3 regions of the Paenibacillus sp. MER TA 81-3 genome follow, and region 2 is predicted to be linked to each of the others. Evidence: predicted binding sites of a transcription regulator. Region 2 holds the regulator's gene; each other region holds the start of a gene.

Region 1 (10,832 bases), on a different contig from region 2:
AAGACTTGGTGATTGAACGAGGGAAATGGAGCTTGAGCGATCTGTTCGGCGGCGAAAAGCGTCCGGGACGTGACGTGGACACGAAACTATAAAAATAATTATAAACAATTTTAAAAAAAGTTGTAAAAGAGGTTGTTAAACTCAATCGCAGATCACCTTTATATAAGAAGAACCAAACCCCAATTGCCACGCTCGTCTATGTTCAAAAGGTTCAATGTGAACACCTTTAAATAAGAACACCCCGTGCTAGGATCCTTCAATGGTGTCCTCACACGGGGCTTTTTGTCATTATTCGGCGTATTTCTCGGGAAATAACGCTTCCTCGCCATGTTCGCGTCGAAAGAACTCGTTACGCGTCGTAACGTTTTGCACGATACACAATGATGCATAATAGGACAGAGGCAACCGCCCAGATGAAAGTAACGCCGATATGGCTCCAAATATCAGTCAAGCTGCCGCCATTCCAGAGGATGTCGCAAGCTGCCGCCATTTGTTCCGTAGGCAAGTAGCCAATTGCGATGTTGACGGCTTCGCTGTTCAGCAACGCGCCGAACATCGGTCCCATGAGGAAGATGAGCAGGAGCGGCATGCCGAGGAATGACGTTTCCATTGACGTGCGGGACATCAATCCGATTAAGGTGCCGAGCGCCAAATACATGACGATATTCGGGATGAGCAGGAGTAAAAAAGACACCAGGTTAATGCTCGGTGTATTGGCAATCAAGATGGACAGGATGACTGCACTTACTGTCATAATGGCCGAGATGGCGCTCTTGCCGAGCAGCACTTCTATCGGCTTGGCCGGAGAGAGCATGAGCACGCGCAGCGTATGCTTCTCTTTCTCTTCGGCAACCATCATCGCCTGTACGAAAGCTCCGGTAATGCTCAGGGCCATGTTCATAGGCATTGTGAGGACGGAAGCCCCCACACTCTGTTCGCTGCGGAACAAGAAAGCGAATATGACAGGAATTACGGCAGTTAACAGCAGCACCGGGTTTTTGGAAGAATCCTTCCACTCCTTTTGAATAATGGCCGAAACACGTTTCATTGCTAGTGTCATTTCAATATGCCCCCTGTTACTTTGATGAAAATGTCGCTTAAGGTCGGTTCGTTCGAATGAATCGCCACCATTTTGCCGGTCGTCATCCAGTCGTAAATACGGCGTGCGCCTTCGTCATCGCGCTGCACCGAATAGGTGCCCTCGGCAGTCGTTACCGTTATTGTCGAATCCGCATATTTTAGGCGCAACCTTTGCGGTGTGTCCATTGCAGCGATATGACCTTGATGGAGGAAAGCAACCTGATGACAGAGCGATTCGGCTTCTTCCATATCGTGTGTCGTGAGGAAGATGGTCGTCCCAGCACGGTTTAGAGCTTTCAGCGCATCATGAATATGTCTTGTGTTGGTAGGGTCCAGAGCCGATGTCGGTTCATCCAGGAACAAAATGTCCGGATTATGCAGCAGAGCTCTTGCCAGTGTAACCCGCTGCTTCATGCCCTTGGAGAGTGTCTTGACTGTTGTCTGCCGTTCATTAGCGAGATTGACCTGCTCCAATACTTCCTTTGCGCGGCTCGATGGCACATTGTAAAGCTTGCAGAATAGCTCCAGATTGTCTTGAATCGACAGCCGGTCGTACAAGGTGCTGTTATCGGTTAGAATCCCGATTCGCGATAAGTGGCGATGACGATCGGCTTCGTTCATCTTTGCAATGTCAACGCCGAATACGCGGGCCGTTCCGGTAGTTGGAAGCAGTTGACCAGACAGAATTTTCACCGTCGTCGTCTTACCGGAGCCGCTCGGCCCAAGAAAACCGTATATTTCTCCGCGTTGTATCGTAAAATCGATTTGTCTCAAGGCCTGTTTGTTGCCGAACGCCTTCGTTAAAGCCTGCACTTCAATGATTGGTTCCATGTCACGTTACCTCGCTTTATATAAATGGTTATGATGAGTGTCGTACTCTGTGTCGTCTGCTTGCAAGCTGCGAACGGTAAGCGTCGTTTGCAGCTTGCCTTTTGACATCCTCATCATATCCCGAATGCCCAGGAGACGCCTTATAAAGGCGGCAACTAGCGTATTTTGGAGGGTGAATGGAACACTTCACGGGGTGAGTGGAGCAAGTGGGTTCAACTAATTCCCATGATGGTTTTCATCTCTTCGTACTTATTCTTTGATAACGGCACCGTGCTTTTCTTTTCATCATCCAGCACCAAGCTATAGCTGTTGCGGGACCAAATGATGACTTCACGCACCCGCTGCAGGTTGACCAGGTAGGAGCGATGACAGCGGAAGAAGCCGAACGGCTTTAGTTTCTTTTCCAATTCCGCCAGAGTCATCGAGCAAGGATACATGCCGGAATGAACGTGCAGCTGTGACGTGCCATCCTGACTCTCGATGAAATTCATTTCAAGCGGGTCGATGAGCACGATTTTATCTTCCACACGTGCTGGAATTTTATCGAACGAGAGCTGTGGATACCAGCGTTGTCCGAGTGTATCGGCATCGTCCTCCAGCGCCGAATCCGATGAGACCTCTTCAGCGTTGCCCCGATCCTCATTCCGCGCGGCGGAAGCCTCTTCTGCCTGAGCTGCTGACACTGCTGGATCATAAAGCGTTTCTTCGCTGTCTGGAGCTGATACATCTATGTCGTAGACAGCATTCGGTTCCTCCGGTTCCATAATGGCTGCGTCGTTCTGTTCCTCCTCGATCAATACGGGCTTGAAGCCGGACGGGGTCCAGCGAATGACATCATCCGTCATCGTTAACGCGCTTTCTAACGACGGTACCGTCATGAAGATGGAGACCCCCTCCCCGCACATCGCCTGAATCCATTGACGCAGCAAATAGCTGCTCTCCAAGTCCATCTGGAATTCAGGATCTTCAAGGATGATCAGCTCGGGGCGATGAATAGCGGCCCGAGCCAGATGGAACCGCCGCTGCTCCGATATCGAGTATTTGCCGAGCGAAGTATGCTGCTTCTCTTGCAGTCCGACCAGTTGTAGCAGTCGGTCCACCTGCGATTTGTCGAACGAGCCGTATAGCTTCATATAGAAAGTGAGCGCATCTCGTGCAGAAAGCCGCTCATGAATGGCGTCTGTTTGCCTTATCCAGCCGATACGGGAAGTTGCGGAGGCAGCGGACAGAGGCTGGCCGCCCCATGTCGCTCGTCCAGCAGAGAGCTTCGATCTGTCCATTAACACATCTATAATTAGCGAGCCGGTTATATGATTACATTGAACAGCCAGGCATTGGCCGGGCCGTATCGTTAAGCTAAGTGATTCTAACAATGTTGAATTTCCTTTCGTTACGTACAGTTTGTCTAAAATAAGACCGTCCGAATCCGAGGCGGGCTTCAAGGTCATGGAGAACACTCCGTTTCTTTATAATCAAGGATTGTGTGATAAATATCATTTATTATCATAGATCGAGATGATGGAGTTGAGTAGTCTGTTGTCGTGGAAAAGAAGCTTGCAAAAGCAGGGAAAAGAGTCAATGTTCGTGTTTTATGCATATAAACGAAGATTAGAAACTGAATTCCGCCTGTTTATAAGGTTAATTCACGAACGTTAGGTTGATAAACTGTTGACTTGTTCGGTGGAATTCGATACAATATCCATGTCGCCAGCAAAGCGACTGCAAGGAGCGATTGGACTCTTATTTGTTTATCCTGTTCGTATATCCCTGGAGATAAGGTCTGGGGGTCTCTACCAGGAGCCGTAAATTCCTGACTACGATGGGTGTGCTTTTGCATACCTGAACGTAACAGGATATTTTTTTGCCCGCATCATTGTGGGCTCTGGAACAGAGACGAATCAGACCAAGACAACGCGCATATCGAGGAGGAACCAATGAGCAAATATGATGTAATTGTCGTTGGCGCAGGACCGGCCGGAATTTTTACATGCTATGAACTGACGTTGAAGGCTCCCCATTTGAAAGTGATGCTGGTGGATAAAGGACATGATATTTACCGCCGCAGCTGCCCAATATTGGAGGAGAAGATTCAAATGTGCCCGCCGGCTGCCGGCAAGAAGGAATTTGCGGGCTGCCTTCCGGCGTGTTCCATCACGAACGGGTTCGGTGGTGCCGGAGCTTATAGTGACGGTAAATTTAACGTTACAACCGAGTTCGGGGGATGGATGACCGATTATTTGCCGCCCTCGCACGTGTTGGACTTGATTAAATATGTAGATGGCATCAATTTGGAGCATGGTGCGACACCAGAAATTACAGACCCAACGACTGAGACCGTTCGCCGCATTGAGCAGCAAGGTTACGCAGCTGGGCTGAAGCTGCTGCGGGCGCAGGTGCGCCATCTGGGTACCGAGCAGAACTTGGAAATTATGAAATCGATATACGAATATTTGCGCCCGCGCATTGATATGGTGTACAAGGCGGAAGTGGCCGACATCGTCACCGTCAAGCAGGACGGCCGCCATGTGGTGACCGGCATTGAGATGAAGAATGGAGACACCCATGAGGCTGCTCAGGTCGTAATCGTCCCCGGACGTGACGGTTCGGCGTGGCTGACGGAAATCTTGAAGAAGCGCCGCCTGAAGATGTTCAACAACCAAGTGGATGTCGGCGTGCGCGTGGAGACATCCGATGTTGTTATGCGTGAAATTAACGAGCATTTATATGAAGGGAAATTCATATTCAATACGTCTGTCGGGACACAGGTCCGCACCTTTTGCAGTAATCCGTCAGGACACGTCGTGGTAGAGAATCATAGCGGCATTATGTGTGCGAATGGCCATTCCTTCAAAGACCCGAAGCTCGGATCCGCCAATACGAACTTCGCGCTGCTCGTCTCGCATAAGTTCACGGAGCCGTTCGACAAGCCGAACGAGTACGCGCGAGAGATCTGCAAGCGGGCGAATGACCTGTCCAACGGGGGCGTCATTGTACAGAAATTCGGCGACATTATGCGCGGACGCCGTTCCACGGACAACCGCATCAAGGAAGGCTTCCTTGAGCCGACCTTGAGAGAAGCGGTTCCGGGTGATTTGGGTCTCGTCTTGCCATACAACACGATGAAAAGTTTAGTGGAGATGGTGGAGGCGCTGGATAAAGTAACGCCAGGCATCGCTTCGGAACATACGCTGTTCTATGGGGTGGAGGCGAAGTTCTATTCTGCCCGGCCGAAGCTGGACCAGTCGTTTGAATCGGAAATCGCGGGGCTATACTGTGGTGGAGACGGTGCGGGAACGACCCGCGGACTGGCGCAAGCCGGGGCGGCAGGCGTTCATATCGCCCGCAGTATTATGGAGAAGCGCGAAGGAACCTTCATCTAATATAGGCAACAAAGTACGTTCAACAGGCCTGCAGGCGTCATACGCTCGCAGGCCTGTTCGGTATAGGGGAGCAACGTTGCGACTTGTGAATAAAATGGTACATCTTTGAAGCAATCTTTGTGATAAATTGCACAACATCGTCTGAAACACTTCGTTACAATGAACTTGCAACCGGTACTTCTCATGCACATGATGCTCGAAAAAGAGAGGAACGGCTGCAGATTTTCTTGACATGACAGAATCGGGCATATCGGTACTGGTGTACAGGGGGGATTCATATGGCTGGCTATTTAAAGCCGCAGCGGATTGCAGAGGCGACGGTGGAGACCGGTGTTGTGAAAGCGAGAAATCCGCTCTCGGCGATGATTATCCTTGGATTTCTTGCCGGAGCGTTCATTGCGCTTGGGTACTTGCTATATATTCGTGTAACCGCAGATGCGCCTCAAGAATGGGGCAGCATCAACAGCTTAATCGGAGCGTCATTGTTCCCGGTGGGGCTCATTCTCGTTCTGCTTGGAGGCGGGGAACTGCTGACAGGCAACATGATGGCAGTGCCATTGGCACGTATGAAAGGCCGCATTTCTACGGGCGAAATGATGCGCAACCTGATCGTCATTACACTGAGCAACTTTGTAGGAGCGCTGTTCGTTGCGTATTTCTTCGGGCATATCGTCGGTCTGACGGCATCAGGGGTTTACTTGGAAAAGACGGTGGCTGTGGCGGGGCATAAGCTGCACGACAGCTTCCTGCAAGCATTCATATCCGGTATTGGCTGCAACTGGCTTGTTGCGCTGGCGGTCTGGCTATCTTACGGGGCCAAGAGCTTTAGCGGCAAAATTATGGGGATATGGTTCCCGACCATGACATTCGTTGCCATCGGATTTCAGCACGTTGTGGCTAATATGTTCGTCATTCCGGCGGCCATATTTGAAGGCCACTACAGCTGGGGAGAATATTTCGTGAACTTCGTTCCGGTCTGGCTTGGCAATTTGGCTGGCGGCGTCATCTTCGTGGCTGGAGCTTATTATTTGACCTACTTGCGGAACGTTCCCGAGAAGGAAACAGCTGTGAAGACGCAAGCTGTGCCAGCGCAGTCAGGCACTTCCACATCTGTGGGGGCATCGACGGCAGGGGCGAGCATAAGCTAATTCTATTTAGATTAAAAAACTGACATATGAACCAAGCCCTTATACGGCTTGGTTTTTTCGGTATCTCGCCTCAGAGTGTCACGTTACCCTTACCGAAGAAGGTATGCCTGTTCTATCCCTTGCCTCACTCTCCCATTGATTCAGAAAAGGCAGCATGCCCTTCCCTTTGAAACGAAAACATGATATCGGGCTTCGGTACTATGGCCCTTATGTTCATTCTCCCATACAGTCAGGAGTGATAACGTCGAGGATAAGGCACATTTCGTTGCGTGTCCTGCCATGAACCGACCGCTCATGATGGCAGTTAACTAGAGTGGTCACTGGACGTGTCACTTTCTGATGGAAGGGGAGAATGGAGCAAAGGGGCGGGTGAAGTGAATCACCGTCAGTTAGAACGCGCACTGTACGACGGAACATTGCGTTCATGGTGAAGAGTCAATGCCCTACTATTTGACAGACGGGCGCGTGTCTGTATATGCCCCGGTTGAACGAGCTGGGAAATATGCTAGAATAGGCAGTGGTTCGTGTTAAAAGAATGAACTTTGCAGCAACAGGAAGGTGAGCCATTACTATTCTCTGTCTGTAAATGATCACATATAGTACAATAATATAGCGGCTCGATTAGCTGTGGGCGGCATACTAAGTTGTAACCGTTTCCGCAACGGACGTATTGCTCACGGCGTGCCGCAGGAGGCGCAGCCGTTCCGGCTCGGGCATCGCGTGCAACATGTAGAAAAAGGCTATCAGGATATGAAATGATGACCACTTGGAGGGAACTGGCATGAAACTGAACATGCAAGGCAACATCGACGATTTGACACAAGGGGTGGTTGAACTTCAGCGACTATTAGGTATTGAACTAGCGGAGGACGGCATTGCTGTGCACGTGGAGCGTGGGGACGGTCCTCTCACAGTCAAGCTTTCACAAGGGCAAGGTGTGATCCGCTATCAAGACAAGATTCACTTCTTCCGTGCGCTTGGGCTCTTTGTAGAGCAGGCGCGTGCGCAGGCGGAATTTAGCATAACGGAACATCCTCAATTTACTTATAACGGAACGATGATCGACGCTTCGCGTAACGCTGTTCCGAATGTGCATATGATGAAAGAAATGATGCGTTCCATGGCTCTGATGGGCTTGAATGGCGTCATGCTCTATACCGAAGATACGTATGAAGTACCGGAACGTCCATACTTTGGTTACATGCGGGGCCGCTATACCGCCGAAGAATTGTACGACATCGATCAGTATGCTGCACAGTTCGGCATCGAGATCGTTCCATGCATACAGACGCTGGGCCATCTGGCGCAAGCGCTGAAGTGGGATTACGCGGATGAATTGCGCGATACGGAGGACGTGCTGCTCGCCGGTTCCGAGGAGACGTATCGATTTATCGAAGACATGATCGTGGCTGTTACGAAGCCGCTTCGTTCCAAGCGCATTCATATCGGCATGGACGAAGCCTTCGGACTTGGTCTCGGCCGCTACCTGTTCAAGAATGGCTTCCGCGAACGGTTTGACATTATGAACGAGCATTTGAGCCGCGTTATGGACATTACGCGCAAGCATGGGCTGGAGCCGATGATGTGGAGCGATATGTACTTCCATCTGTTGATGAACAATGGCGGACATTATTACGATCTGGACATAGATTTTTCCGCAGAAGTGGTGGAGAAAATTCCGAAGGGCGTACAATTCGTCTACTGGGATTACTACCACGACGACCAAGGCTTTTATGAAGAATTTATTGAGAAGCATCGCAAATTCGGTTCTGATCCGGTATTTGCGGGCGGCGTCTGGGTATGGGGCAGCATGAGTCCGAACTACGGCAAGACGTGGCAAAACACGAATCCGGCGCTTATGGCATGTAAATCCAAGGGGATTAAGGAAGTATTCGCTACGGCTTGGGGCGATAACGGCCAAGAAACGAACCACATGACGATTCTGCTTGGCTTGCAATTGTTCGCGGAGCACGGTTATACGGCAGGCGAAGTGGATGAAGCGAAGATGAAGGAACGCTTCAAGCTGTGTACGGGGCAGGATTTCGACGATTACTGGCAGCTGACGTATCTGGACGAGACGCCGGGTGTAACGAAGAACAACATGCACGGCTCGAACGGCTCCAAGTTCTTGCTGTGGCAGGATACGCTTATCGGCTTGTTCGATAAGCATATTGAAGGTGAACTGGAGACCGCGCTGCCGGAGCATTATGCGAAGCTGGCACAGCGGCTTGCGGATGCGCGCGGGAAGGCGACCGGAGACCACGTGCGTGTGTTCGACCTGTACGCGAAGCTCGCCGAGACGCTCGCCGCGAAGGCGGCGATCGGTCTGCAAGTGACGCGCGCTTATCAAGGCGGCGACACAGCGGAGCTGCGCCGTATCGCGGAGGACGTGCTGCCGCGCATTCGCGCGCTTGTCGACACGACTCGCAAGGCGCACCGCAGCTTGTGGATGGCGACGAGCAAGCCGTTCGGTTGGGAAGTGCTCGACATTCGCTATGGCGGCGTCCTTGCCCGCCTGCAATCGGCGGAAGATCGCCTCATCGATTATGTCGAAGGCCGGACGGAGCGCTTGGAAGAGCTGGAAGCGGAGCGGTTGCCGTTCTATTCGAACGACCCGGTCGGGGAGCATCGCATCTCCCATTCTCCGTTCTTCCACCGCATCGCGACGGGAGCGGTGTTATCCGCCACTTAATAACTTGATGATTGCACGGGATGAGACTCGGTGATATATGTTTCACCGAGTCTCATTTTACTGGAAATGGCAATCTGTGATACTTCTACATACCGAAAGAAGGAATCTCGTCATGTTTATATACGGATTATTGTTGGTCATTGCCTCTGCCTTCGCGCATGCCACATGGAATATGTTCGCGAAGCGGAGCATTCATAAGGAATCCTTTTTGTTTTGTCTGCACGGTTTGGCTGCTATTTTGTTTATGCCGTTCTTTATTCATGATATATACGTGATGGAATGGACTTGGCCAACCGGATTGCTGCTCTTATCTTCTCTATTCCTGCAAGGGATTTATTTATGGCTTGTCTCCAAAGCGTATCAGTTTGGCGATCTATCTAAGGTCTATCCGATGATGCGGGGGACAGCAGCCCTTATCGTGCCTATCGTCAGTGTATTTATGTACAGCGAGAGCCTGTCTCTCGTGGGATGGATCGGATGGGGGTTCATCGTCGGCGGATTGTTCGCGTTAAGCGGGATGTTCTCCTCGAAGGAGCTGCGAGACAGACGATGGTGGCTCACCTTGGCCGTAACGACTTCCGTCGGGCTGTGTACCGCAGGCTATACGCTTACAGACAAGACGGTCGTGGAATTCTTCAGCCCGCTCGGTCTTATCCAAATTTCTAACTTTGGCGCGCTTCTCTTTCTGGCTCCATCCATCGTCCGAACGAAGCAGCTGCGTCAGGAATGGCGCGTTAATTGGCGCACCATTGTGCTTGGCACCATTTTATCACCAGGTTCGTACCTATTGTTCCTGTATGCAATGACGTTGGCGCCGCTCGCTCATCTGGCTCCGATTCGTGAATTCAGCATTGTCATTGGGACATTGCTTGGCATATTTGTCTTGAAAGAACAGCAGGGGCGGACGAGGATCGTGACGTCGGCTGTCGTAGCGGCCGGTATGGCCTTAATTAGTATTTGGGGATAGGGGAGAAGGGAACGAAATTCAATGCAAAGCATGGCGAAGCTGCTTCTCGGGCAGGTATCGGACCGTTATGGAGGTTTGATGCTAGTGTTAGCGGTCACACCGTTGATAGTCCATTCGGATCCGCTTGGAACCTTACTGCTGCCGCTTTCGATCGCAAGCCGTGGGCGGGTGCATATCTCGATCCCGGTGGAGTTGGCTTCACTGTGCTTGCTTGGGTGCGCGCCGAACCGGGCAGCGCCGCATACTATTGCATTGCAGCCGAAGGCGAGCATGCGGGCGTGCAGCGCGTCATTGACGACATGCTATCCGGTACCCTTCTGACCATGCGGCGGTTACTGCGGATTTGGTGTGGGACCAGGCGACGTAGGCTGCCTAGAGCACAAGCTGGGATAGAATGAAGCCTATAACAACCGCGACCGAGGTCGCGACGAGCCCAGGCAGCATAAAGCTATGATTGAATAAAAAGCGCCCGATTCGTGTCGTTCCCGTTCGATCGAAATGAATGGCCGCAATGACTGTCGGATAGTTCGGGATGAAGAAATAACCGTTCACCGCCGGAAACATCGCTATGAGAGCAGGGGCAGGCAAGCCTAAAGCGATGCCGAGCGGCATTAAGCCGCGCACCGTTGCCGCCTGACTGTTCAGTAGAATGGACATGGCGAACAAGGCGAAGGCGAACAGCCATGGAGCCGCAGTGACGGCATCATGGATCGATCCTTGCAGCACGTCCATAT
Region 2 (10,832 bases):
ATCGGTTCAGCACAAGGTTGAGCAGCAGCACATCCGTTCAGTTGTATAAAAAACCGCGCTGCATCTCACATGCAGTGCGGTTCATTATCTTCCGCCGGAGCGGAACTTCTGCGTATACGCCTTAGCATCTTCAATGGAGTGGACGCGGTTGCGATTCCATTCCAGTAAAATACGGTCGATGTAGCGGAAATGTACTTTCCCCGCAAAGACCGCTTCCTTCAATGCCAACAGTATCAATTCTTCCGGATAACGATCCTGATCAATCCATCCAGCTATCGTCTCGCATTCCATTGGTGACAACGGACGGCCAAATTCTTTTTCAAAAATATTGAACAGATTAGGCGGTTCGGCTTCGGAGAATGAAGTTACAGTACGCAGCTTCTGGCGTTCGGCGCGAAACTCTTCCGCCATGACGACTGCAAGCTTCTCCCATAGGCCGGTTAAATTATACCGTTCGTATTGCACGTCCGTCTCTGGATCTATTTCCTCATCAATATTTAAGAAGCCATCTTTCATTAGTTTCTGCAGCGATTTAATGACCGCATCCGGGGAAGATCCCATTCGCTCCTGAAGCTCATCAATAGTAGGAAAGTCTTTCATTTCCTGCTGCTTGAAGCCGATGAGATGAATGAACAGCATCACATCTGTATCACTCAACTTTAACTGCCGACAATAGCGCAGCAAATGATATGGCACGCTTACACTGCCGGATTGCAATCCGAGCGCCATTCCTTTGGCGAAGGTTCGAAAAGCGTCCCCACTCATACGTTAATCCCCTCTCCGCTTTATACTTATCCTATTGTCGCACAAAACGAAATTTTTAGTAAGTCACATTTGGTAACGTTTTCAAACTTTTTATGTGCCGCTAATAATAATCCCGTACCGCTGTATGCGATACGGGATAGCTAGCTTGCTTCACATGCATTATGGATATAAACGATACAGCATGCGCGGGAATGGAATCGTCTCACGCACATGATCCAGACCGCAAATCCACGCTACGGTACGTTCAAGTCCGAGCCCGAAGCCGGAATGTGGAACAGAGCCGTATTTGCGTAAATCCAAGTACCATTGATACGCTTCTGAAGAGAGCTCATGGTCGCGGAATCGTTCTTCCAGAAGCTCAGGATCATCGATCCGCTGCGAACCTCCGATGATTTCACCATAGCCTTCCGGCGCAATCATATCAGCACAAAGCACGACATCCGCACGATTCGGATCTGGCTTCATATAGAAAGCCTTAATGTTCGTCGGATAGTGTGTAATGAAGACCGGTGTCTCATATTTCTCCGCAATTGCCGTCTCATGCGGCGCACCAAAGTCTTCTCCCCATGGAATATCAAAGCCTTGCTCTTGCAAAAACTTGATCGCTTCATCATAGGTAATGCGCGGGAATGGCGCAACCACTTGTTCAAGCTTGGAAGTATCGCGTCCCAATGTTTCCAGCTCCGCACGACAGTTCTTCAAGACGGATTGCACGATATGGGATACGAACTGTTCCTGCACCCGCAGGTTCTCGTCATGATCTACGAACGCCATTTCTGGCTCTATCATCCAGAACTCAATTAAATGACGACGAGTTTTGGATTTCTCGGCACGGAATGTCGGTCCGAAGGAATACACTTTGCCGAGAGCCATCGCTGCTGCTTCCATATACAGCTGTCCGCTCTGCGTCAAAAAGGCGTCTTCTTCAAAATATTTCGTATGGAACAACTCGGTTGTTCCTTCGCAGGAAGAAGGCGTCAAAATTGGCGGATCTACTAACGTGAAGCCGCGCTCATCGAAGAACTGCTGAACCGCACGGATAATTTCTCCGCGGATCGTCAAAATGGCATGTTGCTTCGGCGCACGCAGCCACAAATGACGGTGATCCATCAAGAAATCGACGCCATGCTCTTTCGGCGTAATCGGATAATCTTCAGTTAATTGGATGATATCTACGTTCGTCACTGTCATTTCATAACCGGATTTCGAACGTGGTTCCTCACGCACAACCCCAGTTACATATAATGAACTTTCCTGAGTTAAGCTCTTTGCAGCTTCCCATACTTCTTCAGGCACTTCGCTCTTTACTACAACACCTTGAATGAAGCCGGTGCCGTCACGCAGCTGCAAAAATTGAATCTTGCCGCTGGAACGTTTGTTGTGGAGCCAGCAGCCCATGCGGACTTCTTCGCCTACATGGCGGCTCACTTCGCGAATGACACAAGTTGTCGCCATCGGTTCGCTCTCTCCCTTATACGTTTTTTGCTTCTTTCACGAGGCGATACGTATCGCGTGCAATCACTAGCTCTTCATTCGTCGGAATGACAAGCACTTCCACTTTCGAATTCGGCGTAGAGATGCGGCGCGGTTCTTTAGAGCGAATCTTGTTCAGTTCCCGATCGATTTCAACGCCAAGGAATGTCAACTGCTCGCACACATGTTGGCGAATCACGATAGAGTTCTCCCCTACACCGGCTGTGAACACGATTGCATCTACTCCGTCCATCGCAGCCGCATAAGCACCGATATACTTCCGAACACGATAAGTGTACATTTCAAAAGCCAATGTTGCATTTGGTTCGCCTGCTTCCATACCGTCCGTAATTTCGCGCATATCGCTGGATATGCCAGAAATCGCCAACAAGCCGCTGTGCTTGTTCAGCATGGAGTTCACTTCGTTCACAGTCAAATCTTCCTTCATCATCGCGAATGGCACAACAGCAGGATCCAAATCACCGCTGCGTGTTCCCATCATCAAGCCTTCGAGTGGTGTCATCCCCATCGAAGTGTCAACGGATTGTCCACCTTGCACGGCCGTCAAGCTTGCACCGTTACCGATATGACAAGTGATGATTTTCAAATCTTCGATCGGGCGTCCGAGCGTTTCTGCCGTACGTTTGCTTACATAATCGTGAGATGTGCCATGGAAACCGTAACGACGGATTTTGTGCTTCTTGTAGAGCACCTTCGGAATGGCATACATGTAAGCTTTCGCAGGCATCGTCTGATGGAAAGCCGTATCGAATACGACCGCTTGCGGTACGTTACCCATGTTCGCTTCGACCGCTTTGATCCCCATCATGTGAGCCGGATTGTGAAGCGGCGCCAACTCGAACAAACGGCGAATTTCCGCTTTTACATTCGAGTCTACAAGCACTGAGTTATTGAATGATTCACCGCCGTGAACGACCCGATGGCCAACGGCTTCAATTTCGCTTGTAGATTTCACGACACCGACTTCCGGATCCGTCAACTTGTCCAATACTTTGCGAATCGCGATTGTATGGTCCAAAATTTCGCTGACTTCGGTAATCTCATCCGTATGGTGAGGCTCATGTACGAGAATGGAAGAATCCATTCCAATTCTTTCCACCCGACCTGCTGCTAATACCGACTCATCCGTCATGTCATACAACTGATATTTAAGCGAGGAGCTTCCCGCATTAATGACTAGTACTTTCATAATCTATCCCCATCCTTGTCATAGTTGAAAAATCCGACGCCCGTCTTCACGCCGAGGTGACCGGCGCGGACCATTTTTTTCAACAATACGGACGGACGATATTTAATGTCGCCGAATTCACGGAACATGCGCTCCATCGCTGCCAGTACGGAATCGAGACCAAAGCGGTCAGCCATCTCTAATGGACCATATTGGAAATTGTATCCGATTCGCATCGCATTGTCGATATCTTCTGCAGATGCGACTCCTTCTTGCAGCACATGTAACGCTTCGTTAATTAAGTTACAAATAATCCGTGTCGTGACGAAGCCCGGCGATTCATACACCATAACGCCTTTCTTCTGCACAACTTCTTCAACAAACCGCTTCGTCTCATCAAATGTAGCATCTGATGTTTTTAACCCGCGGATAATTTCGACAAGATCCACTTTCGAAACTGGATGAATGAAATGCATACCGATAACTCGCTCCGGATATTTCGTAGAGCTCGCCAATTCGGTCAAAGACAATGTCGATGTGTTGCTTGCCAGAATGATATTGCTAGGGCAGACGCGATCCAGCTCCGCAAATACGCTTTTCTTCGCTTCGATATCTTCGGAGATGGTTTCTATAACCATATCGCATGCACTAAGTTCAGCCAGATGCGTCACCTTATGTATGCGCGAAAGAATTAATTTTTTTTCCGCTTGAGTGATAGCCCATTTCTCCAGCTGTTTGTCCAAGCTCGTTTCAATCATTTCGTATGCATGGTCCAGCTTTTCCGGCGTTTGCTCCACTAGCAGCACGTCCAGGCCTTTCACAGCAAGCATTTCTGCAATGCCTTGGCCCATTGTACCGCCGCCAATGACGCCGATTTTTTTGAAAAACATGGTCTCTTCCACCTTTCATGTTGCTATGCTCTGCATAGTGTACCCGAGATATAGCTCGCGTTATCAGTGCATAGGTACCTAATATTATCTTAACATGATTGTTGAAAATAAAAAGAAATAACCAGCGCATTTTCACGCTGGTAATTGTTTCTTGTCACATAATAGACACCGGAATTTCTCACCGCTTACGTACTCTTCTTCAATCAAATGCTTCAGACAGCGCTCGAATGCTTCCTGGTGCTCTTTCAACAGCTCATGCGTGCGATCCGTCAAATCTAACATAATCGCCTGTGTCTCTTTTGTCAAGACATCGGGAGACAGATGCTTCAGGCGTACAATTCCCAAGCTGGTCAAGCCTGAATTAATCATCGTCTCGACAATATTAAGCGCTTGATCGAAGTCTCCCTGGGAGCCTGTACTGCGGTTCCCATAGAACATTTCTTCAGCAGCAGCTCCACCCAACGCGATCATAATCTGTTCTTCCAAGAACGGCTTCGTATACAAATAACGTTCTTCCTGTGGCTGGTGTCGGACGTAGCCAAGCGCTTGACCTCTCGGACTTAATGAAACTTGAGATACGCTTCCCGGACGGACTAGCTCCGCCATAATTGCATGACCCAATTCATGAATTGCGACCCGGCGCCGTTCTTCCTGATTCGTCTCGCGGTCGCTCTTCTCTCCCATCAGCACCTTATCAATCGCCTGCGATAAATGTGCTGTCGAAATCAAGTCAGCCTGTTCACGCATCGCATAAATCGCGCCTTCATTCAGTACACTTTCAAGCTGTGCACCGGAAAATCCGAACGTCTCTTCCGCAATCCGGTCCAGATTGACATCATCGGCCAGCGGCTTGTTATCCGCATGCAAATCCAAAATATGACGACGGCCTTTCTTGTCCGGCATATCCACTTGAATATGACGGTCGAACCGACCCGGACGCAGCAATGCGCTGTCGAGCATCTCTTTACGGTTTGTCGCTGCCATCACGAGAATTCTTGGCGTCTGATCCGCATATAAACCGTCCATTTCCGTCAACAATTGGTTCAATGTCTGATCGTATTCCCGCTGTTGCCCGCCTTCACGTTTACCGCCGATAACGTCAATCTCATCGATAAAAATAACTGCGTTCTCTTTTTTCTCCTTCACGGCACGCTGTCTCGCGTCCTTAAACAGCTCTCGCACCCGGCCAGCACCGACCCCAACGAACATCTCTACGAACTCACTGCCGGATACTCCAATGAACAACGCGTCTGCGTAATGGGCCGACGCCTTGGCCATCAACGTCTTCCCTGTCCCCGGAGGACCGGTTAGAAGAATGCCCTTTAGAGGACGTATTCCGAATTTACTGATCGCGTCAGGGCGAACTAGGAAGTCCAAAGCTTCTACCAGCTCATGTTTGGCACGTTCTTGACCCCCGATGTTATCGAAGCTCATTGCAGTGACCTTAAGACTTCGTGAATCTTTGCGGCCAGAGGTTGCTGCCATACCCGCACCACGACGCTGCGCTGCGAACGCCAATACACCTATTGCGGCGGCCGCCAGTACGATCGGCCACACATTCACTCCAAGAAAAATAATGAACAACAGGAGTGGAATGGATACGCCGATGACCCACTCAGGCCATCGCATCGATTGTCGATTTCTCATACGGCCACACCCCCATCCGTGTACCTTCTAACGGCAGCAGCAACGTCTTGCTGCCTTGTCCATCCTTCACCGTAATATATACATACTGGTTGTCCATTTCCGTCTGAACTTCTATCCCCGGCTGCTGCAGTTGCTGCAGACGTAATGGAATTTGACTATATTTTTGATGTACCATCGCTTCAGCGACATCAAACAAAGCCTGGGACCACCATTTATCGATTTTCGGCGTGCTATGGTCATTCATATATTCAATAACTACCTTTTTCCCTTTTGCTTGCTTTTCCAAATCGCCATTCAGCTGCTGAACCAATTCACGGACATCGACACCCGGCTTCGTCTGAATTTGAACCTTCATCGCGTCGGTCTGCCAGTCAACATGATATTGTGTAATCTCAGCATGCTTTTGCACGATCTGTTCCACTGGCTGCTTCACAAAATTAGTCTGATACAACGCCCATCCACCGAACAGTACGGCGCCCGTCACAATCATAATCAGGACGGTAGGAGCGATACGAACTTTTTTCGTCATGCTGAAATACCTCCTCACCCTCTAATCTATCTACATGAAAACGGCGCTTGTTGAATACATGAAATATATCATTCAGTACATGTTAGAGTATATCACAGTATATACACTGAAGTTGAATGTAAAGTGTACCATAGCTGCCAATCTCCTTGGCAACAAAAAAACACCGCACTCTCGCTGCAACGCTTCAATCGCGTCACTTGCAAGAATACGGTGTAAGGTGGTCCATCGTTATTTATTAGGCAGCCCGTAGATTTCTCCGATCGGTGAACCGTCGGCGAACAGATAAAATTGATAATAATAGCGGTTGGCGCCCTGTTCGTCCGCTCGTTCCAGCATCGCCTGCCATACATATTGCCCGTCTTTATATCCGGGAATAAGCCGTACGATGTGAACCTTGTTATATTGCTCTTTTATTTTTGCTTTCATCGCATCTTTTTTTATTCCTTCAAAGGCGTACATAGATACGACTTTCTTCGGAAACACCCACACCAGTCGTTCTTGGTCTTGTTCATCTTTACCTTCAACAACATAGACAATGTCGTCCCATACGCTCTTCTCGACACCGGATATTTCTGCGAGCTTTACACTATCATTCGCTCGGCGAATGATATCAGCTTCTTTCACTCGCTCATCAGCATTTATATATTGCACATACATATATACAGCAGCAATGAGAAGAATCAGAATAAGAACCGCCAGCGGGATATACCATTTCCATTTGGAACGCCGACGTGTGCGGCTTCTTACCATGAATAAATCCCCCCGCTTATCGCTGCAGCAGCTGCTCGAAGCATTGCTGCGTCTCATGACGGATACGTTCTTCATCTAACGTCAGGCATTCGCCATTCTTCACGACCTGTTCTCCATCAATCCATACATGCTTCACATCTTTAGCCGAAGCGGAGTAAATCATGTGAGATACGAGATCCGTATGCGGAATGAAGTGAGCTTGATCGATATCTACCGCAACCATATCTGCCTTCATACCGACCTCAAGCAATCCTACATCAGGAAGCGAAATCGTCTTCGCCCCGTATACGGTACCCATGCGCAGCGCTTCTGCAGCCGGAATCGCGGTTGGATCTCCCGATACTCCTTTGTGTATAAGCGCAGCAAGCCGCATTTCTTCGAACATGTCTAAGTTATTGTTGCTGGCCGGACCATCCGTTCCGAGAGAGACGACAACTCCTGCGCGCAACAATTCAGGAACCCGAGCTACACCGCTCGCCAACTTGAGGTTGCTGCCTGGATTATGAGACACGGCTACATGGTAGTGAGCCAGAATCGCAATTTCTTCATCTGTCAAATGTACCCCGTGTGCAATGAACGACGGTCGCGAAAAGAAGCCCAATTTCTCTAAATGAGCAACCGGACGAAGCCCATAATCCTTCACGTTCTGTTCCACTTCCGCCTTCGTCTCCGACATATGTGTATGAAGAGGTAAATCCATATCATGTGCCGCTTGCACGAACTTCTCAATGAATGCCGGCGGACACGTATATGGCGCATGCGGCGCCAGCACGGTTGTAATCCGTCCATTCGCCTTGCCGTTCCAGTCTTTTGCGAATTGAACCGCTTCTTCAAGCTTCGCATCCTGAACGTCTTCAGGACACAACCCGATTGCGCCGCGCGTCAGACAGCCCCGAATACCGGACTGCTCGCAGACTTTAGCGACTTCATCCATATGATCATACATGTCGACGAACGTTGTGGTTCCGCCCTTAAGCATCTCAACGACGGATAATGCGGTTCCCCAGTACACATCCTGTGCCGTAAATTTCGCTTCCATTGGCCACATTTTCTCCTGCAGCCACGATTGCAGCACCATGTCGTCACCATACCCGCGCAGGAGCGACATCGCAGCATGACCATGCGTATTGATTAAACCAGGCAGGAAGAATAGACCTTTGCCGTTTATTCTCTCTGCATCACTCGTATCGAACTGCGCAGGAAGTGAATCTCCCAAGTGGACAATTCGATCATTTTCAATAACCATCGTTCCCTTGGTTGAGGTTTGCCCGGATTGAGCATTAAGTACCGCAAAGGCGCCATTTTCAATAATGATTCGCTTTGTCATTGGACTGGAACTTCCTTTCCCTGATCCGTTAAATAATAAGCCAGGCTAAACAAATCCGTTGTGAAATCGGCAGTATGCACGCGCACATGAGACGGAACCTTCAAAATAACAGGTGCAAAGTTCAAAATGGCTTCTACACCGGCCTCGACGAATTGCTCCGCTACATATTGCGCTTCCGCGGCCGGAACCGTAATAATTCCGATACGGATGTGCTGATTTCGAACCGTTGTGATCATTTCGCTCATAGGTTGAACTTTCAGATTATTAATATCCGTGCCAATCTTGGACTCCATGGCGTCGAACACAGCTACGATTTTCATGTTGTCTTTCAAGTAGACCGTGTAATTGCACAACGCATGCCCCAGTTTACCGGCACCGACCAAGCCAACGTTAATAATTTGGTCCAGCTTCAATATATGACGGATTTGCTGTATTAAATAAGATACGTCATAACCAATGCCTTTGCGTCCAAAATCTCCAAAATAAGCCAAGTCCTTGCGGATTTGCGCTGGATTTAAATCCAGCTTCTGGCCCAAATCCTGAGAAGAAACTGTCAATACTTCACGCTGCTTCAGTTCTATCAAATGACGCAAATAGACCGGCAGACGTCGAACAACAGCTTCAGATATTTTTAATGTTTTCATATCTTAAATCAAGTCCCCTCATCGCTCTTCAACGTCTTTTGATTATCGTCCAACCACGTTTCAATGCGCGGAACCAACTGCTCTGCAGCCATGTGCTCCATCTTTGGTCCCGGCAAGGAATATAAAAAGTGCTTGCCATAGCTTGTTTCGATCACGCGCGTATCATAGATGATGACGATTCCCTTATCCTGCGAGGTCCGCACCAATCGGCCGAATCCCTGCTTAAAGCGGATAACGGCTTGCGGCACGGAATACTTCCGGAATGGATTCTGATTTTGCCGTTTCAGCCGCTCTGATTTTGCCTCGACCAACGGGTGGTTCGGCGGCTGGAACGGAAGTCGAACAATCGCCAAGCACGTGAGTGCATCTCCAGGAATGTCCACCCCTTCCCAGAAGCTGCTCGTCCCCAGCAAGACGGAAGCGGATTGCTCCCTGAACCTGCGGGTCAGCTTGCTGCGGTTACCGCTGTCAATGCCTTGTCCAAGCACGTGAATCCCGTGAACGCTCAGCGCTTCCTTCAAAGGCGCATATACGTCCCGCAGCATGCGATATGAGGTGAAGAGCACAAGCATTCGTCCTCTCGTTACTTGCGCGACATCCGCTATCGATTGCGTCAACATCTGGTTGAACTTTGCATCTGATGCGCCCTTTACGCTCGGGAAATCACGCGGGATAACGACTAATGCCTGTTCCCGGTAATTAAACGGTGACGGTAATATGACCGTGTGCAGCCGTCCGTCCCGCTCCGCATCCTTCAGCCCGATTTGTTCTGCCACGAACTGGAATGATTTATCGACCGACAGCGTAGCCGATGTCAGAATTACACTTTTCTTCGGTTCAAAAAAATACCGTTTCAGTGCATCACTCACATCGACCGGGACTGCGTACATATGCATCGATTTATGCTTGAACTGGGAATTCCCTTCCATCCAGTAGACCGTTTCCGGGTCTTTCCCCTGCATAAAGTTGCGGAATTCATCCCGAACCAGGCCCAATTCTTTGAACAATCCCGTCACGTCCACGACAACGCCCTGAATTTCTTCGTCATCGTAATCCTTCCATTCGTTGGCCAGCTTCTCTCCTGACCGTACAATATCGCTAAGCCGAACATGGATGTCGCTTTCCAGCTCGGTGATGCCAGCCCAAGCTTCTGGACGTTCGCCCGACGGCAACCGGAACACCGTCTGCCCGGCGGCTTCGGCTTGTCCGTTCTCAGCCGGAGGAAGCAATTGGAACAAGACTTCATTCAAACGGTCCCATTGTTCCTTCACGTCGACGATTTGCGTGAGCAGCTTGTCAATTCCTTCTGCCCAGATAAGCGCTTTCTCGTGACCGGATAGGCGGAGCCGCATCTGAAGCAAGATCAATGCTCCATTCTTGCTGTCTTTGAATAGCCGCGTTAACGGATGAATGAGTGAAAAATATTGCAAATGGATGCCTAGATGTTTGCCTGCCGTCTCTTCAAAATGATGAGCCTCATCTATGACCAAGTGTTCATAGGTGGGCAACAGACGATGTTCGGCAATGACATCGGTAAACAGCAGAGAATGGTTCGTTATAATAATGTCCGACAAATTCGCTTCATTCTTCGCCCGATGATAGAAGCAGCGCCGGAACC
Region 3 (10,832 bases), on a different contig from region 2:
AAATGCCACGGTTCAGGTAGAGAACACCAAAACGTGCCATATCACGTGGACTTAGCGTAAGCCCCCATCCTCCTGTGGAGTTATGGTTTGGGTCTTTCACCCACCCTTTCACATTCTTCCCGAATAAATCCTCAAACCCGAATGACTTCATTTCATAATCCGGGATTTCTTTCATGCCGATGGGTGTAAATAAGCGTTCGTTGGCAAACTCACGGGCACTTTGTCCTGTGCTGCGAGTGATGATGGCTGAAAGCAGATGCGCCCCTGCGGTGGAATACTTAAAAGCTCCAATACTTCCTTTTTGGCCTAGCATATCCAGCGTATACGTTACCCAGTCAGGCTGCATACACATCTTGTCCAGCGGTTCGTGCCAGTCCTCAAATGGATAAGGAGCCGTCATCGTGAGAAGATGGCGTATGGTGATTTCTTGTTTCTGCTTATCAGCAGCATCGGGTACATATTCGGGGAAAAAATCCAGCACCTTCTGATCTACATTTTTTATATATCCAGCATCTATGGCAATACCAATAAGGGCAGATATTATACTTTTCGTTACAGATGCCACATGGTACGTATCATCCGGGCCATAGCCATTATAATATCTTTCATAAGCAATAGATGCATTTCTCACAACAACAATACCGTTTATATTGCTGTACTCGGCTTTTATCATAGGTTCAAGCTCTGACAGCTTTTCAGGGTCTATTCTCAAGGTTGCCGGCGCTACGGCTTGCCATTCTGTCGTTGGCCAGTTGTTTATGTTCATTATAGGTAGTACCTCTCTTAAAGAGTTTTTTTAGCAAGCGTTAAGGAAAATGTCAGGTCTTGCTTCTATTTTTTCTTTACAGGAAAATACACCTCGGTAACCATATCCTTATGAACGGTGGCTTGAATGGGGTCGGTTACATATACTTCATATGGTGATTTCACCAATTCATATCCTTCCTTTTCTACCCATTCCCTCAGCTTGGCATATACCGATGTCAATTCTTCATATGAACCCTTTACAACAGACTTCGCACAAAGGCCTCCAGGCAAATCTCTCGTTCCCTTTACAGCCTCTTCTATCGGGATAGCAAACTCTGTATCATTGCCGGCAGGATTGTATTCAGGGCTGTGATAAATCGTCATTGGAGTACCTAGCAAGATGAGTTTTTCAGCAGCAATCTTTTCATAGAGCCTGCTAAAATACTTTCCATATCCTGCAGCATAGTCATCGCTACTCATCATCCGGCGCATATAAAGGATATTCATTGGCTGGGTTTCAACAAGTTGTACTTCTATATTGTCAAGGTATGACATAATCGGTGTGCCCTTCTCTAAAGTTAAAATATCATGAGTCATTAGTTTGAGGATATGTTCAAGAGCATTCAGCTCTTGCTGTATTTCCCTTCTCTTGCGATTAAGGGCGGAACAAAGAATCTCTTCGGATTGATCCTCTTCCCATTCCAGAATGGATTTAATTTCTTCCAGAGAAAAATGATAAGATTTCAATCGGTTAATAAAGAGCATCTTTTTTAGTTGCCGGATGGAATAATACCGATAACCGCTTTCAGGATTTATCTCATCAGGATGAATTAATCCAATTTCATCATAATATCGAAGCGTTTTTGTAGATACTCCGCATATCTTTGAGAATTCTCCAATCGATAGCAAGAGGTCACCTCCATTCTTCGTAGTTTTACACGGACTACATGCTTTCCAGATCTTTGTTCCATTTCACTGTACACCTTCCCCTAATGGAAAAGTCAAATGCAAAAGTATTGAGTTTGGAGATTTTCACAAATAATAAAAAGTGGAAATTGACATGCTATATGTGATGAATCGCAAGAGAGTCCAGAGCAACCCCGGAGACTTTACCGTAGCAGTCGGAAGGGCACTCTTTGGGGGTTAGGCTCCTTATGTTCATCCTAGAGACAGTAGAAATTCAGTAGTGGAGGATTACATGATGCGAAAAAAATCAAACATTGCCCTGATTCTTCTGCTCTCCATCCTGCTCATCCTATCAGGATGCGGAAACGTAAGCAAGAAACCGGAGAAGAACGCGGGCACGAACAACACTGCGCAAAAAGAGAAGGATAAAGGGAAAAAAGATGCTGCGTCGGGTGCATCGATGGCGAGTTATACGCCGCTTGAGGAGCTAAAAAAGAGTTACGACATCGTGATCGTTGGCGCGGGCGGCGCAGGCATGACTGCCGCGCTTGAAGCCAAAGCCGCAGGCATGAATCCAGTCATTCTCGAGAAAATGCCGGTTGCAGGCGGCAATACAAGCAAAGCGTCTTCCGGCATGAACGCATCGGGAACGAAATTCCAAAAGGAGCAGGGCATTTCGGACAATAATGATTTATTTTACGAAGAGACATTAAAAGGTGGACATAACACGAACAATAAGGATATGCTTCACTTTTTCGTCGACAATTCAGCCAAAGCCATCGAGTGGCTGGATTCCATCGGCATCACATTGAACAATATCACGATCACGGGCGGCATGAGCGAGAAACGCACCCATCGTCCCAAAGACGGCTCCGCCGTTGGCCAGTATCTTGTGACCGGCTTACTGAAGAACGTTCAAGAGAAGAGCATCCCGATATTCGTCAATGCCAATGTCAAAGAAATTACGAAACAAGCTGGAAAAGCGAACGGGGTGAAAGTTGTCTTCGGTCAGAATGGCGAAAAAACGATCGCTGCGAAATCCGTCGTGATCACGGCTGGAGGATTTGGCGCCAACATGGACATCATCGCCAAGGTTCGGCCAGATCTAGAAGGCTATGTGACGACTAACCAAAAAGGAAGCACCGGCGACGGCATAAAAATGATCGAAAAAATGGGAGGCAACACGGTCGATATGGAACAGATCCAGGTTCACCCGACGGTGCAGCAGGAAAACTCCTACCTCATCGGCGAAGCGGTACGCGGTGAAGGCGCAATTCTCATAACGAGCAAAGGCAAACGGTTCATTAACGAGATGGCTGCTCGTGACAGCGTAACCGAGGCGATCACTAAGCTGCCGGAGAAAAACGCTTTCCTTGTATTCGATTCAGGCGTCAAATCACGCTCCAAAGCCGTCGAACAATATGAAAAAATGGGCTTTGTGAAGACAAAGGACACAATCAAGGCGCTGGCTGAAGAAATCGGCGTACCGGCGGATCAATTACAAAAGACCCTCGATAGCTGGAACAGTGCGGTAAAAAATAAAAAAGACGCCGAGTTCGGCAGAAAGACGGGAATGGATTATGACCTTACCGCTGCGCCGTACTACGCCATCAAAATCGGCCCAGGAATTCACTACACGATGGGCGGTGTGCGAATCAACACGAATACGGAAGTGTTGGACAAAGACGGAAAAGCGATTCCGGGTCTTTTTTCCGCGGGTGAAGTTACTGGAGGTCTGCACGGAGAGAACCGAATCGGTGGTAATTCAGTCGCGGAAATCATCATATTCGGCCGTCAAGCCGGTATTAAGTCCTCTGAATACGCCAAAATGGTAAAATAAGAGATTAAAACTGATAAAAGGGAGCTCCGCAGCGTACAGCGGGTGAGCTCCCTTTTATAAACTGTCAGCTATATAACCAAGTCGCGTCGAACGGATTGGAAAATACGGTGTAAATCATCGTCTATAAATATTGCGCTGTAACTGAGCGCTTACAATCCAGAATACCCAGTGGTGGCCCTTCGTATAAGATTTCTCCGCCACCAGTACCACCATCTGGGCCCAAGTCAATGATCCAATCACTATTCCGGATTACGTCCAAGTTATGTTCAATGACAACAACTGTATTGCCCTTCTCCACGAATTTATTGATGCTCCTCAGGATATTGGAGACATCTGACCTATGCAATCCAGTCGTCGGTTCTTCAAGAATATAGATGTTCCCCTTTGTGTTTAGTTCCTTTGCCAGCTCGAGCCGTTGGCATTCCCCACCGGATAACGTGTCCAGCGGCTGCCCTAACGAGAGATAGCCAAGACCGACTGTCTCCAGGCTTTTTAACTTTCTCCGAATGTCTTTCGCTTCAAAAAATTCCAAAGCATCTACCACGGACATCTCCATGATCTCAACATTATTCTTGCCATTGTACAAGTATTGGAGCACCTCTTGTTTGAAACGGCTACCTTGACAATCGCTGCATTACGGATGGATGACATCATGTCAGTAAAGGTCGCCGGATTGGAGCGGCTGTTGGCGTGCACCGGGCTTTGGTCAATGCGGATTGCCTCAGGGAAATCTTTAGCAAAAATTTCGTTTACGAGTGTGCTTTTACCAGACCCGGCAACTCCCGTAACAGCAGTGAACACACCTTTCAAATTATGAAGGCTGCTTTTTTGGCTTTCAAGAAACTCGGAAACCGGCCTTGGTGTTGTATTTATTTCTGCTTGACTGCTTACATATTTGGCTGTAAGCGTACCTGAAGACAATAATCCCTGGTAACTGCCGCTATACATAATTCTTCCGCCACCGGAGCCTGCATTCGGTCCAACATCTATGATATGATCTGCAATTTGAATGACATCAGGATCATGTCAGCAGAAAATAAAGTATTAGACTGGATGGCTTTATTCCACGCGGCTTTTCTAATTGTCATACCGTCAAACTCCATAAAATAAGTTATAGACTGAACCTTGAAATTGAAACAGCGACAGCCAAGGACGAGAAAATAAAGTCCTAGACTGTCGCTGTTTTATTGAACTAACGTCCCTCTATGAAGAATCACCTTTCTCTTAAATGCTCGCGTTTTCTTAGAATTTGACCATGTTGCATAGTTAAAAGACAACTTATTCATGGATTTGATTTGAAGGTGATGTAAATTATGGGGCTACAGGAAGCGCAAAAACATCCTCACCTAAACCTCTTCTCTGTAAAAAGTGGTTAATTCGGTAAAGTATGGTTGCACCTATGGATCCCCACATTGGCTCATGGTGGTCAACCCTCCCATGTCTCACAGAGTCTACGCTCCCACATTCCTTCATTCAACCTGTCCATGAGGTGGAGGTCAGATATGCTGCCCGACAGGATCTTCGTCCGTATGTTAGTGCCGTTCCGACTCATCCGTGCTTTAGTTGTCAGTTGTTTGTTACGACTTCAATTTCTAAGAAGATGCTGCTGTATTTAAGCTGCTAGTGGTACTTCCATGAATCGAGGGATATCCTGCATCATTTTTTCTTCACTGAATTCATGTCCCTTTTTCATGATGCCGAACAGGATCCGAATAAGCTTGTTACACAGGGCGATGAGAGATTGCATCTTTTTCAGCGGATTATCTGGCCGCTTGGTATAATACTCGTGCAATGCTTTAAAAGCTCCGTTCTTCGCTACCAGTGGCATCACGACACGGAAGAGCAAGGCTCGAAGTCGCTTCCTGCCTCTCTTCGTAATTTTGGTCTGTCCTTTGTGTTTGCCCGATGTATTTTCCCTTAAGTTTAATCCTGCGAGTTTTACGATCTGCTTGGGATGTCGGTACTGACGGATGTCACCAACTTTAGCCAGGAATCCGGCTATTGTATCCCGACCAATCCCTTTAATCGCCAGCAATTTCTGAACATATGGGATTTGCTTCATCAGCTCTTCCAACTTTGCATCAAGCTCTTCGAACTTACATTGGAGCAGTTCGTACTGTACCAATAGTAGCTGAAGCTCCATCTTGGCTAGCTCTGCACCTTGTTTCATGCCTATTGAACGACTGGCCGCGGCTTTCAGGCTCTTCACGCGTCCCAGGCCGAGTCCACGCTTGGCAGCTTCCCTTAGATGTCCCAGCAAAAACTCGTCTGACCTTGAAACAAGTTCATGCGGCAGCAAATAAAGGCTGAGCATTTGAAGGGCCGACTTGCATTCCCAATCCTTAAAAACTGTAAGTAATTCCGGAAAGTACCGATCCAGCCAGTTATGAACACGTCCTTGTACTACACGCAGGTCAGTCGATAGATGATCGCGAATTTTCATGGCTTCCCGCAGCTCTGCATAGATACCTTGGGGAAGATTCGGTACGGCGTATCTTCCATCTTTGACTAGCTGTGCGATGACTTTAGCGTCTTTAGTGTCATTCTTGGTCGGTGAGTTGTCATCCAGTTCTTTGCTTTTCTTCACATGCAGTGGGTTCACCACGACGCATAAAACTTGTTGTTCTTTTAGGTAATGTGCAAGGTTCAACCAGTAATGACCAGTCGGTTCCATACCGACTATGACCTCCTTGCAGGTCTGTTCTTTCATGATCTTCTGATACCAGCCTACGAATAACTCAAACCCTTCCCGACTGTTCTCAAAAGTAATTGGCTTCCCATACTCGACTCCGCGGAAGTCTTGTGCGCGAGCCACATGTTTGAACTTTGCAATATCTACACCCACGATGAGTGTAGTAGAAGTGATTTGATTAATTCGTTCATTTTGAGTAGAATGCATCTTGTAGTCTCCTTGGTTTGTTTTTGGTTCCGGTCGCTGGCCAGCATATGGGACCCATAAACATCATACCAAGGAGTCTTTTTGTTTCTCAAATCTCATATTTCTTCATTATAGGAATGCTGCCCGTTAGCGTAATGGGGCGTTACTAGTCTAATACTTTATTTTCTTTTGACAGATCATGCTCCACGACTAATACGGTATTTCCCTTGTCACGCAATTTGACAAGTAATTCATTTAATCGGTATACATCGCTTGGATGAAGGCCCGTGCTTGGTTCATCAAAAATATACATTAACCCTGTCAAGGTACTAGACAAATATTTCATCATTTTTACCCTTTGGGATTCACCGTCGGATAAAGTTGGTGTTTCTCTTGTCAGCGTCAAATAACTCAGCCCAACATCACAAAGATTTTTTAACCGTTCCACAATGCCGTGCACAATGGGTTTAGCCATAGGCACATTGATCTTCTGAAGAGCCTCAATTAACTCATCTAACTGCATGGATGTTAGATCGTAAATGGAATACCCCATAAGTTGGGAAGACATAACTTTCTCATGATATCGTGACCCGCCGCATGCAGGACATGTGCAAGTTGACCACGACTTTTTGGGGTTCCGCAAAAGTCCATACCATGAGCATGTCCCATAAAGGAACGCCTGCCGATGGTCCCCCATCAAACATTTCATTTCACAATAAAACTCTAGTATATTCTATCTCTCGAGAGGTTCCCCACTTCAATCATTTAAATAGACAATATACAAGTACATGGACTATTATAATTCTATTCGCATTCAATCGATACTAAATAACCCGTCGATCGATTGTTTATCGACGACGGGTATTTAAACAACTTACAAATTATTAATCCCTGTCTCACAATCGGGGATCATTCCCTAATGAGTTGAGGGGGCAACTTTAAAGCATTAGAACACTTGGGACAACAGCAGATGAGCAAGCAAAATTTAATTTCGGTAAATATGTCCGATTTCTTATCTTGTGCATAGATAACAGTAAGAAATACTGACACAACGATTCCTCATTTTTCATCACCGAACAATAGCCGTCGGTTGATAAAAATGTTATGTTGTTTACACTGAATAAGATTAATTCAGAGCGTCTAGCAATCTTTTTAACTCCGCTTCTTCCCTCAGTTTTATGGTTTCAAATGTCTCAATAATATTAATAATATAAGAGACGTCATTAGTTATATTATATTTTATAGCAGAGTTCCTCATATTTAATACTTCCTCTTCAATTCCTTTAAATTTGTTATATAACTCATTATTGTCAGTGGTGATAATGTTATTTTTAGCTAAATAATTTATTCTTTCAAGCATAAGCTTTTTGTGCTCCCACAAAACATGCAGGCTTCTTAAGAATCCTCCCTTATGTACATCAGTACCATCAAGAATACGTTCATAATATTGTTTCAAATAATTATATGTCTCTAAACCAAAGACATTATTATCATTATTATAATTTAAATAACCTACATTAGATTTTGAGTTTAAGTATTCATAAATTTGTTTGGAAACAGCATTTTTATCAAAAACATAATTATGATTCTCGTTAAATTTCAACAAAAAATTGGAGTTATCAGGATTATCCTTGAGTTCTCCGTTGGATAATAACTTTTCAATCGAATTATAGGCTACTGCAATTTCATCGAATGGAATCAAACTAGTCACAAATTGCATTTCGTTATTGAATCCGTATGTATAAAATACTTTTTCGTGTAGATTATACCCAAAAATTAATAAATGATGGGGAAGATGATTTTTCTTAAATGTTGGTTTGTTATGGATATAATACTCATCAATAAAAGCAACTACATAATAACCAAGATTAATACACTCGATGTAGAAATCCACAATATCATTTGTAATATTTCTCAAAATATCATTACCTAATCTTGTAGTAATAAGGAATGGATTGTTGTAAAATTCATATTGACGTCCTCTAAAAAAATTAAAATTGAATTCAGATTTATTTTCATAATAATGTTTATTCACAAAAACTTGTATGAAATTCGAATAAAACCATTGAATCGTTTTTTCTTCTGTGGCTGTAATCGATAAGGTATATGGCCATCTCAAGAAACCTACTAATGGTGACTCATTAATAGGTAATACTTTACTGTAATTCATCATAATATATTCTCCTTTTATGACAGCTTTGGTCTTATTGCATTTAGATAAAGTACGGTATTTACTTTTCAATGAGCTGATAGATATGATCCCCTTACGGTTAATAATCAAGGGTGGTTAGCATAATTTCTTTTACAATATATTTGCGCCCCTTGCAGATATGTACATATTCTTCAATACATATCATTCAATTCTTCTTTTAAATACTAAGTTTCAAATATCCCCACCCTTCCTACACTGGACATGAGCAGGGATTTTTAAAACTTTGTTAAACACTAAAAGGTTTACAATTCCTCCAATTCTTCTTCATTGTACATTTATTTACTTTATGTTTGAAGCAATTACATATTTACTTTTTACTAACGAAGTTAACCATTCATTTGTAGTGTTAAAATTAAAGCCTTTATTCTTTGCATAAGAATTACACATGTACCATGAAAATTCACTGTCATAAGGACCTTTGTTTTGAGCAATTAGGTTTTGAGACAGTTTAATCTCTTTCCCCATAGTGTTAGCAATTGCTGTTAAGAATCCTTGTGTCGTCAAGGCCTCATCGGAACAAGCATTTATTGGCCCATCTATGTCTCTGTTATTAAACAACCAAGTTAAAAAATCCGAAGCTTCCTCAGAAGAAATGAAAGACATCTTAGCCTGTAAATTTGAAACATTAATTCGGGTTTCATTTCTTATATGGTTAACATAAAAATCAAGTCTATTGGAGTAATCATCTCTTCCTAGAATATAAGGAAATCTCACTGATGTAACTGGGAACGTAGCCTTCTGTCTGAAAACTGCTTCCGCTGATTTTTTGCCCTCAATGTAATCATAATCAAACCTATTCTTCCATTGAAATTGGTATGTGGAAGAATCAAAGTCGGATTCTTTTAATGGTTGATTATAGAATCCGTATACTGCCTGAGAGGAAATATTGAAATAATGGTTTATTCTTTCTTTAAATATTTCAACTGACTCTAAAGCATCCACTGCATTAAAACATACAAAATCGCATACAATGTCCCATTCCTTATTACCTAGGGCCTCTTGCATAGAATTAGTGTCACACCGATCTACGATAATTCGCTTAACTGTATCCCCAAAACTATCAACTGTTATTCCTCTATTAGCAATAGTTACATCATAGTCTTTAAGCAAAAGCTTCTCTACAAGTAATTTCCCTACAAAACGAGTACCACCTAGCACAAGTACTTTCTGCATATTACCTCCATTTTTTATGACAGTGCAAACCAAAAGAAACTAAGTTGTTATAAATATTTTAGTATGATTATAAATTACCTCTTCGTGCTTGTTCTCGTTCTACTGCTTCGAACAAAGCTTTAATATTTCCATTTCCGAATCCCCTCGAACCTTTCCTTTGTATAATCTCAAAGAACAAAGTAGGACGGTTAGTAATTGGCTTACCAAAAATCTGGAGTAAGTATCCTTCCTCATCGCGGTCGACAAGAACTTGAAGTCGTCTTAAATCATTAATTGATTCATCTATTTCCCCAACCCTTGAGTTAAGTGCTTCATAATATTCTTTTGGAACATATAGGAATTCAACTCCATTTTTCTTTAAAGAATTAATACACTGGATAATATCGTCTGTTAACAAAGCTATGTGTTGAATACCAGGACCGTTATGATATTGTAAAAACTCATTTATTTGTGAATTTTTCTTTCCTACTGCCGGTTCAATAATAGAGAGTTTTACACGTTCACTACCATTCTTTAAGATTTTTGTCATCAATGACGAAGATTTCGAGCTAATCTCATCTTTAGTAAATGAATTTAATAAATCGAATCCAAAAATTTGTTCATAATAGTTAATCCATTCGTTCATATTTTCTACGCATATAGCAAGATGATCGACCCTTAAGAGATTGGGTTGCTCTTTATCACTAACAATTGAATCGTCAATCGCAACAAAACCTGGCGCAAAAACTCCGGAGTAATTTTTCTTTTCAACAAAGGTATGCACCACTTCACCAAAAGCTTTTATTTTTGCATATGCATAATATCCTTCGCCTTCCATAATTGATACTGGCTCTTCTACTACAATAGCTCCCTTATGTACTGCAAATTCGTATGCTTTAGACAGATTCTCGACGGTGAACGCAATATTACTAATGCTATCCCCATGTTTTTTTACATAATCCGCAATGTAACAGTCTGATGTATTCGCAGCTGTAACTACTATAGTAATTTCATTGTTTGAGAGAACATAGGATGTATGTTCTCTGTTCCCCGTTTCCAAACTACTATACGCAATAGTTTTAAAACCAAAAAGTTTT

Evidence for each region. The regulator Rex, encoded in region 2, represses fermentation and respiration genes when NADH is low (regulators of the CRP and FNR family bind a similar motif). The targets are predictions, from matches to a motif close to TTGTGAAATATTTCACAA.
Region 1: the regulator Rex is predicted to act here: its motif matches at 5,409-5,426, upstream of M3650_RS08120 (formate/nitrite transporter family protein).
Region 3: the regulator Rex is predicted to act here: its motif matches at 1,768-1,785, upstream of M3650_RS19440 (flavocytochrome c).

The regions. Positions count from the first base shown of each region.
Region 1 is NZ_JAMAWB010000005.1:2,507-13,338, forward strand. It holds gene M3650_RS08095 (MgtC/SapB family protein) at 1-92, shown strand, start outside; gene M3650_RS08100 (ABC transporter permease) at 350-1,060, opposite strand; gene M3650_RS08105 (ABC transporter ATP-binding protein) at 1,057-1,911, opposite strand; gene M3650_RS08110 (LytTR family transcriptional regulator DNA-binding domain-containing protein) at 2,124-3,359, opposite strand; purine riboswitch at 3,649-3,748, shown strand; gene M3650_RS08115 (NAD(P)/FAD-dependent oxidoreductase) at 3,846-5,291, shown strand; gene M3650_RS08120 (formate/nitrite transporter family protein) at 5,570-6,439, shown strand; gene M3650_RS08125 (beta-N-acetylhexosaminidase) at 7,221-9,131, shown strand; gene M3650_RS08130 (DMT family transporter) at 9,244-10,098, shown strand; gene M3650_RS08135 (hypothetical protein) at 10,120-10,419, shown strand; gene M3650_RS08140 (anaerobic C4-dicarboxylate transporter family protein) at 10,471-10,832, opposite strand, start outside.
Region 2 is NZ_JAMAWB010000018.1:49,794-60,625, forward strand. It holds gene M3650_RS22560 (DnaD domain-containing protein) at 85-765, opposite strand; gene asnS (asparagine--tRNA ligase) at 925-2,220, opposite strand; gene M3650_RS22570 (acetate kinase) at 2,237-3,448, opposite strand; gene M3650_RS22575 (3-hydroxyacyl-CoA dehydrogenase family protein) at 3,445-4,317, opposite strand; gene M3650_RS22580 (AAA family ATPase) at 4,450-5,964, opposite strand; gene M3650_RS22585 (quinolinate synthase) at 5,933-6,493, opposite strand; gene M3650_RS22590 (cell wall elongation regulator TseB-like domain-containing protein) at 6,722-7,243, opposite strand; gene M3650_RS22595 (amidohydrolase) at 7,260-8,570, opposite strand; gene M3650_RS22600 (redox-sensing transcriptional repressor Rex) at 8,567-9,214, opposite strand; gene dinG (ATP-dependent DNA helicase DinG) at 9,223-10,832, opposite strand, start outside.
Region 3 is NZ_JAMAWB010000013.1:115,714-126,545, forward strand. It holds gene M3650_RS19430 (serine hydrolase domain-containing protein) at 1-766, opposite strand, end outside; gene M3650_RS19435 (MerR family transcriptional regulator) at 832-1,656, opposite strand; gene M3650_RS19440 (flavocytochrome c) at 1,949-3,493, shown strand; partial or broken gene M3650_RS33180 (ATP-binding cassette domain-containing protein) at 3,615-4,336, opposite strand; gene M3650_RS19455 (IS110 family RNA-guided transposase) at 5,106-6,392, opposite strand; gene M3650_RS19460 (excinuclease ABC subunit UvrA) at 6,538-6,846, opposite strand; gene M3650_RS19465 (hypothetical protein) at 7,498-8,541, opposite strand; gene M3650_RS19470 (NAD-dependent epimerase/dehydratase family protein) at 8,863-9,756, opposite strand; gene hppD (4-hydroxyphenylpyruvate dioxygenase) at 9,824-10,832, opposite strand, start outside.